DNA from 2 places in the Paenibacillus nanchangensis genome. Region 1 is predicted to be linked to the other one. Evidence: riboswitches for the same ligand, from Rfam matches in the RefSeq annotation. Region 1 holds a riboswitch; the other holds the start of a gene.

Region 1 (3,415 bases):
CCTCAGGCTGCGCAGAGGCAGGATAACTGAGAAATAAACTGGAAGCACCCCTATAGTTTTCATCGGTTCAGCACTAGAGTGTTTGTCCTATGTCCACTATAAGGGGTGCACTTCAGCGTACCGCAGGTCCAATCCGGCGAACGTGAACTGTCCTTAAAAGCTTAGTGCTATCAAGTTTCCAGCTTATTGCCGAATGCGTTCATCCGCAGCAGAATGTGGATTCCGAGCGCGCCAAGCAGTTGAATGATGGTTTTGACCAAAACCTGACCCAAAATAGCGTACCCAACCGCTCCCCAGGGAAGGAAGCCCGCCCCCAGGGGCGACAGGCCGACAACTACGAACAAGGCACTGTCGAGCGCCCCGCCAACAACACCGCTGTACATTACCCGGAAGGCCATCGGCATTTTTAGCCTCGAATAAATTTCGGTATCAGTCGTTTCTGACACAAGGAAGGAAACGGCTGAAGCGAAAACAATCCAGAGCGTATCCCCAAGCAGGTAGGAGATGACGGCAGACAGCGCCATGGCAGCGCCGATAGTCATATAGGTTCTTCGCCGGCCTACCGCATTTTGCACCAGGTCTCTCAGAATAAAGGTGGCCCCGATCAAAAAGGAACCTGCCGGAACAAGCAGGACTCCAAAGCTTAAAGGCGCGATCGATGCGGTAGCCACGTTAGCTCCGGCAATGACCAGAATATAAAGGGCAACAATCCATTTTTTCATCGTTTATCCCTCCCGGCCATTAGCGGTTATCCACTTTTTCGGGATATAAATCATGATTCATCAAACGGTAATCCGCCATGGATTCGTATTTGGTACCGGGACGTCCCCAGTTACAGTACGGATCAATGGAGATGCCGCCTCTTGGGGTGAACTTCCCCCAAACCTCGATATACCGGGGCTCCATCAGGGCAATCAGGTCGTTCATGATAATGTTCATGCAATCCTCGTGAAAGTCACCGTGGTTCCGGAAGCTGAACAAATAAAGCTTAAGCGACTTGCTCTCTACCATTTTTTGATCGGGAATATAGGAAATATAGAGAGTGGCGAAATCCGGCTGTCCGGTTATAGGGCATAGGCTTGTGAACTCCGGGCAGTTGAATTTTACAAAATAATCGCGGCCGGGATGTTTGTTGTCGAACACCTCCAGCAGCTTTGGATCATAGTCGAACACATATTGTGTTCCCTGGCTCCCGAGATGAGTGACACTCTGGAGTTCATCGTTTTGTCTACCTGACGGCATAAAAAAATCTCCTCTCTTTTTCAGGCTGAGCCAACAACGAAAAAGAAGTGAGATTCAAGAACCCTATAGCAATCTAAAAAAACAACGAGAAACAAAGACGCTCTGGCGCCTTGCTTGTTCTTAGTTTTTTATAGAGGGAGTTCGCGAACCTCTCCTAGGCAGCAGCGTGCCTAGATTTGTTGTTTGGTTTCATATAGTAGAATACCACGAAAGAAACTGTGGCGCATCGGGAAAAAATGACAGACGGTACACTGGCTTCATTCTTGTTAAACTCGGCTATAATTAAAAAAGCCCCGTCCGGCGGGGCTGTAGCTGGTGTTGCGTGGTTCTCACGTTCCGGTTGCTCCAAGAACTGGACGATTCCATCTCTCAGTGTGAATCCTGGTCGAGAAACGGCTTATTCACATAATAATACATGACGCCCATCAGCACGCCGCCGCCGATCAGGTTTCCAATCGTCACCGGAACCAGATTGTGCACTACGCCGCCCCAAGAAATCGTACCCGGATGGTCCAGCACAAGGGCGATGGCGAACGTACACATGTTAGCGATACTGTGCTCGTAGCCGGAAATGAAGAAGCAGAAGACGAACAGCATCATGGCGAACATTTTGGCCCCGTCATGCTTCATCGACATGGGAACGAAAAAGGCCAGGCAGACCAGCCAGTTACACAAAATCGCCCTAAAAAACAGCTGCAGCGCCGGTGCCTCCATCTTGTGGGCTACTACATTCAGCAAGAAGCTGTTTACGTTGGAGTCGTTATACAAACCGGTCAAAAAAATCAGCAGGGCAAACGCGGTTGCGCCAAGAATGTTGCCGCTGTAGCTGACCAGCCACATCCGGATCACTTCAGGCCAGCGCATTTTGCGGCGCAGGGCGGCGTAGCTGTAATAGAACGTATCTCCTGTAAACAGGTCGCCTCCGCCGTAAGAAATCAGAATAATCGCAGCGCCAAAGGTAATGGCCGCCATCGGGTAGGTTAACGGGGAATGCTCCATATAAAAATAATTCCCTGTTTTAAAAGCGACAATTACGCCGAACCCGATGAACATACTGGCGAGCATGGAACGCGCGATATAGCGCATGATGCTCTGGCGGTAAATTTTTTGTTTTTTCAAAGCCAGTTTCTCTACCTGCAGCAGGGCTTCGTTCTCCATAAGTCCTCCGGTTCTTGATAATGTTAGAGCGGTGGGGCGGCTTGCGCCCGGCTTATTATACCCAATAACCCGCTGGAAATTGCTTGAACCAGAAGCTGCGGCAGTGTCAGGGCGCGGGAATCAGCTCAAGAAGCTGCTTACCCCTTGATCCAGCGCCTTTGGTGCGGAACCCGAGCCTTCGGACAGCCCCAGACGGTTGTTCAGCTGAGTATTGATTGCGGTCATTTTAGAGGTATAATCCTGGCAGCTCTCGATAATGCGCCGGTTGGACTGCTCCGACAGATCCAGCGCAGCCATCAGGTCGCCGATTGCCTGGTTGACAGCTTCCATCGACATAGACGGTTTGGCCAAGAGGTCGGTTGTCTTCTCCGTTGTTGTGCGCAGCAGACGGGCGTTCTCTTTGAACTGGTCTTCAATGGTTTTGTTGGTTGCTTCAACCGCCGAGATGACTTTCTCTTGGTCAGCCAGCGACAAAGCGATCATAGCGGAGACTGTAATTAAATTGGAGGTTTTGTCGATCGCATTGTTGACCGAGTCGATCAGCTTGTCGTTGTTATCGTTAATGATATCCGTTGCAGCGATAGCCTGGTTATACAGCATGATCATTTCCGTCATCGACTGAATCCGGGTCACTACTTTGCGCAGGCCGCGTTCAAGGTAAATTTTGCGGTGTTCGTTCTCCGGTTTGGCAATTTCCGTCTCAAACAGCTCTTGCAGCCGGTTCCCAAACGCGATTTTGGTCTGGAGGTTGTAAATCTCCTCCATCGAAGTCCGCTTCAGCTGGCGCATATTCACGATGCTTTCCTCCAGCGTGTCTTTGCCGTCGCGCAGGCCGTTAATAATCGCGTCGATATTCGTACGCACGGACTGGTATTTATAGACGTAGTTTTTCAGCGGGCTTTTGCGGAGCATCTTGCCAAAAAAACTCACATTTTTGCTCTGCTGCAGCTCCTCGCATTCATTGCGGAGCTTCATAATCATATTCGACACCTCGGCCCGGTTGCCGGACATTAGA
Region 2 (3,415 bases), on a different contig from region 1:
TGACTCTCTTCAGGCGGAAGCGGGCAAATATAAGCCGCTGGGCGGATACGTGTCGTTAATTGGCCAGAACGGGGCTTACGCGGCCAATCCAAACGATCCGGAATCGCTGACAAAGCCTTTTGGCGACAGAGCGGACAAAGAAGCGTTGTGGAAAAAGGTGCAGTCCGGCGGCGGGTTGTCCGGGTATACGATAAATTCCAAGGGCGAGCACGTACTGCGTGTATTTGAGCCGATTGTGCTTCCCGGCGGCGGACCGACCTGGTATACCCAGACCGTGGTGAAAGAGGCGACAATTTTCCAGACGTATAATACAAACCGGACGCAGTCGCTTGTAATGGCGGTCGGAGCGATGCTGGTGATCGGTGTTCTTGTTGCGCTGCTTCTGCGATATATGGTGCTGCGGCCGATAGGCTCGTTAGTGGAGAAGCTGAAGCATATGGCGGACGGAGATCTGACTCAGAAGCTGGATATCCGGACAGGTGACGAATTCGGAAAAATGGCACGTTACTTTAACCTGATGACTACGAATCTCCGGGATATGTTCCAGACCGTTGCGGATCTGGCGATGTCGGTGGGTGCCACGTCGCAGCAGCTGACTGCAAGCGCCGAACAGACCAGCAACGCGTCGGTCACCATTGCGGAATCCATGCAGGAAATCGCGGCGGGGGCGGAGCTGCAGAACAGCCACGCAGGCGATACGGCAAAAGCGATGGGCGAGGTCTCGCTGGGCGTCCAGCGCATCGCTGAATCTTCGGTGCAGGTGTCGCAGTCGTCGGGAGACGCTTCGGCTCAGACGGCCGCCGGCAACGAGCTGATCCGCACGGCAGTTGGTCAAATGGAGCATGTGCAGCAGTCGGTTGAAGAGACTGAAACCGCCATCGGGCGGCTGATGGAACGGACGGAGACAATTGGATCCATTATCGGCCTGATTACCGGCATCAGCACGCAGACGAATATGCTGGCGCTGAATGCCTCAATTGAAGCGTCCCGCGCCGGAGAGGCGGGCAGGGGTTTTGCCGTTGTCGCCGCCGAAGTCCGCAAGCTGGCCGGTCAGACCCGGCAGGCAGCGGAGCAGGTAAGCGATTTGATTGGAGCCGTAAGTGCGGATGCGGCGAACGTATCGGAAGCGATGAACCGGGGCGCGGCCGAGGTGCGGGAAGGCGTCCGGTCTGTGACCCGCAGCGGCGAGTTGTTTGGCACCATTTTGACGGAAATTGCGAATGTCAGCGACCAGATTCAGGAGGTGTCGGCTTCGGCAGAACAGATGACCGCCGGCGTGGAGCAGGTTACCGGAACGGTCGAGCAGCTCTCCGCAATCGCGAAGGAGGCTACCGGCCACGCCCAAGGCGTTGCGGCGGCGTCCGAGGAGCAGGTGGCGGCGATGGAGGAAATCTCCGCATCGGCTGAAGCGCTGAGCAGTATGGTCCAGGAGTTAATGGATAAGCTGGCCCGGTTTAAAATTTAACAGCGGAAAAAAGATAGCGCCCGCCCGGGAAGTGTGATAGAGTAATACTGTTTTTGCTTCGTTAGAGCGAAGCCGCGGTTCGAAACCATCCCGCGTAAACAAAACTAGGAGGAATTTAATCATGTTCAATTTGTGGTGGGGGGCGCTGTTTGTCCTCGTCAACTATGCCTTTTTTCTGCTGAGCTATAAGCTGTTCGGCAAAAAAGGGATGTACGCCTGGGTGGGCGTTGCCACTGTTCTTGCCAATATTCAGGTGGTCAAAACGATCGAGATGCCGCCCGGCATCGTCATGACGCTTGGTAACACGATGTACGTGACCCTGTATATGGCAAGCGATTTGCTGAATGAAAAATACGGGCGAAAAGAAGCGCGGACCGCGGTCTGGTTCGGATTTTTCACCTTGATTATTACGACGGTCATTATGCAGATGGCGATTTTGTTCCAGCCGTTCGGCGACGGCTCGGGAGTTCAGGCGCCGCAGACGGCAATGGAGACGATTTTCGGGATGATGCCCCGGCTTGCTTTGGGTAGTTTGACCGCTTATTTTGTCAGCCAGCTGCTGGATGTACGGCTGTACGCCTGGATCCGCCGTTACTTCAGCCACTCGCGCCAGCTCTGGATCCGTTCCAACGGCAGCACGATGATCAGTTCTCTGGTCGATACGCTGATCTTCTGCACGATTGCTTTTGCCGGAATCTATGATTGGGGTGTATGGCTCGAAATTTTCCTGACGACCTATTTGGTCAAGTTCCTGCTGACCGGGTTGGGGACGCCGGTGCTGTACATTGCGCGTTCGTTTAAGTTCGAGGAAGACGAGCGGGAACGGGAGCAGGTGCAGCCGTCCGGACATGCGTCCGCGGCCGGTCGCTGAGTTAGCGTCCTGGTGGGGGCAGGCTAAAGGCGGTAAAGGCAGGCTAACGAACTGCAGCTTTGGCAAGCGGGATTAAGCCCAGGATAGGCTTGACCGATTTATATATTGGTAACATAGAAGGGGCTGTCCCATAAGTCGCAGTGTGACGGGGGACAGTCCTTGCTTCGTAATACACTTGGCTCACTTTGTGGAGTGTCTACGCTTACGTATCTAACCAGGCGTATGTGTGATTCCGGCCTGCCAATGTGAATAATTGACACTGTGGGTCAGTAGCGGTCTAACGGGAAGGCTCGACCGCGGAAATTTTGTACGATAGTTTCGCTCAAAAAAATAGCCGAACCGTAAGATGACCCTCCTACTCCCCATCTGCGGTGCGGCTTTCTTTATTAGCAATTCGTGTAATTTGGAAGCTGTCTTTCTTACGTAAATCACTTCTGGGACAGCCCCTATTTTTATACGGTAAGCTCACGATGAATGGCGGAGATCAGCGGAGGTAGCCAATCCTTCAGCTCACGGAAGGTGTAACCCGCTGCCCGAGCTTTGTTGGTATCCATATGCCAGGATTGTTCAATTCCAAACGGCGACTGGTGCTTTTCCGGTGTTTCTTTGCGGATATCTGCCTTTTTGCCGGTTTCCCGTTCGATCATGGCTATCAGCTCTCCAATGGTCACGGTTCCGCCGGAGCAGGCGTTGACCGGGCCGGAGAAGGTCCCTGCTCCCAGGGCATACAGGAAATCGGCGGCCTCGTCCGAGGTAATAAACGAAATGCGGGCATACGGGTTCGGCACGCCAATCGGTTCACCGCCAAGGATATGCTCGACATGAAAATGCAGGCGTCTTGTGTAGTCATCTTCGCCCAGAACAATCGGGAACCGCACGGCAGCTGCGGAAAAATCACTCTGCTGGAGCAAAACCGCTTCCGCAAGCCGTTTTCCCTCCTGATAAGTGAAATCGTCTTTGCTCCCCTGCCGTATGGGATAGCCATACGGGTCGAACATGCCCTCGGTTAAGGCGTCCGGCTGGGGATCGTAAACGGACAAGCTGGAGGTGAGAATGTATCTTCCGGTTCTTCCCTGAAA

The links. A riboswitch is a leader RNA that binds a small molecule or an ion and turns the genes downstream of it on or off. The one in region 1 is predicted to bind preQ1.
Positions count from the first base shown of each region.
Region 2: linked by a shared signal. The riboswitch ahead of ACE6ED_RS12795 (queuosine precursor transporter) and the one ahead of queF (preQ(1) synthase) in region 1 are both predicted to bind preQ1.

Region 1 is NZ_JBHOFD010000006.1:177,255-180,669, reverse strand. Features, by position in the region: gene ACE6ED_RS06575 (HAAS signaling domain-containing protein) at 1-37, shown strand, start outside; gene ACE6ED_RS06570 (VUT family protein) at 171-722, opposite strand; gene queF (preQ(1) synthase) at 742-1,242, opposite strand; PreQ1 riboswitch class I at 1,357-1,400, opposite strand; gene ACE6ED_RS06560 (formate/nitrite transporter family protein) at 1,612-2,400, opposite strand; gene ACE6ED_RS06555 (toxic anion resistance protein) at 2,521-3,415, opposite strand, start outside.
Region 2 is NZ_JBHOFD010000014.1:24,304-27,718, forward strand. Features, by position in the region: gene ACE6ED_RS12790 (methyl-accepting chemotaxis protein) at 1-1,465, shown strand, start outside; PreQ1 riboswitch class I at 1,534-1,579, shown strand; gene ACE6ED_RS12795 (queuosine precursor transporter) at 1,587-2,336, shown strand; gene ACE6ED_RS12800 (NAD-dependent epimerase/dehydratase family protein) at 2,789-3,415, opposite strand, start outside.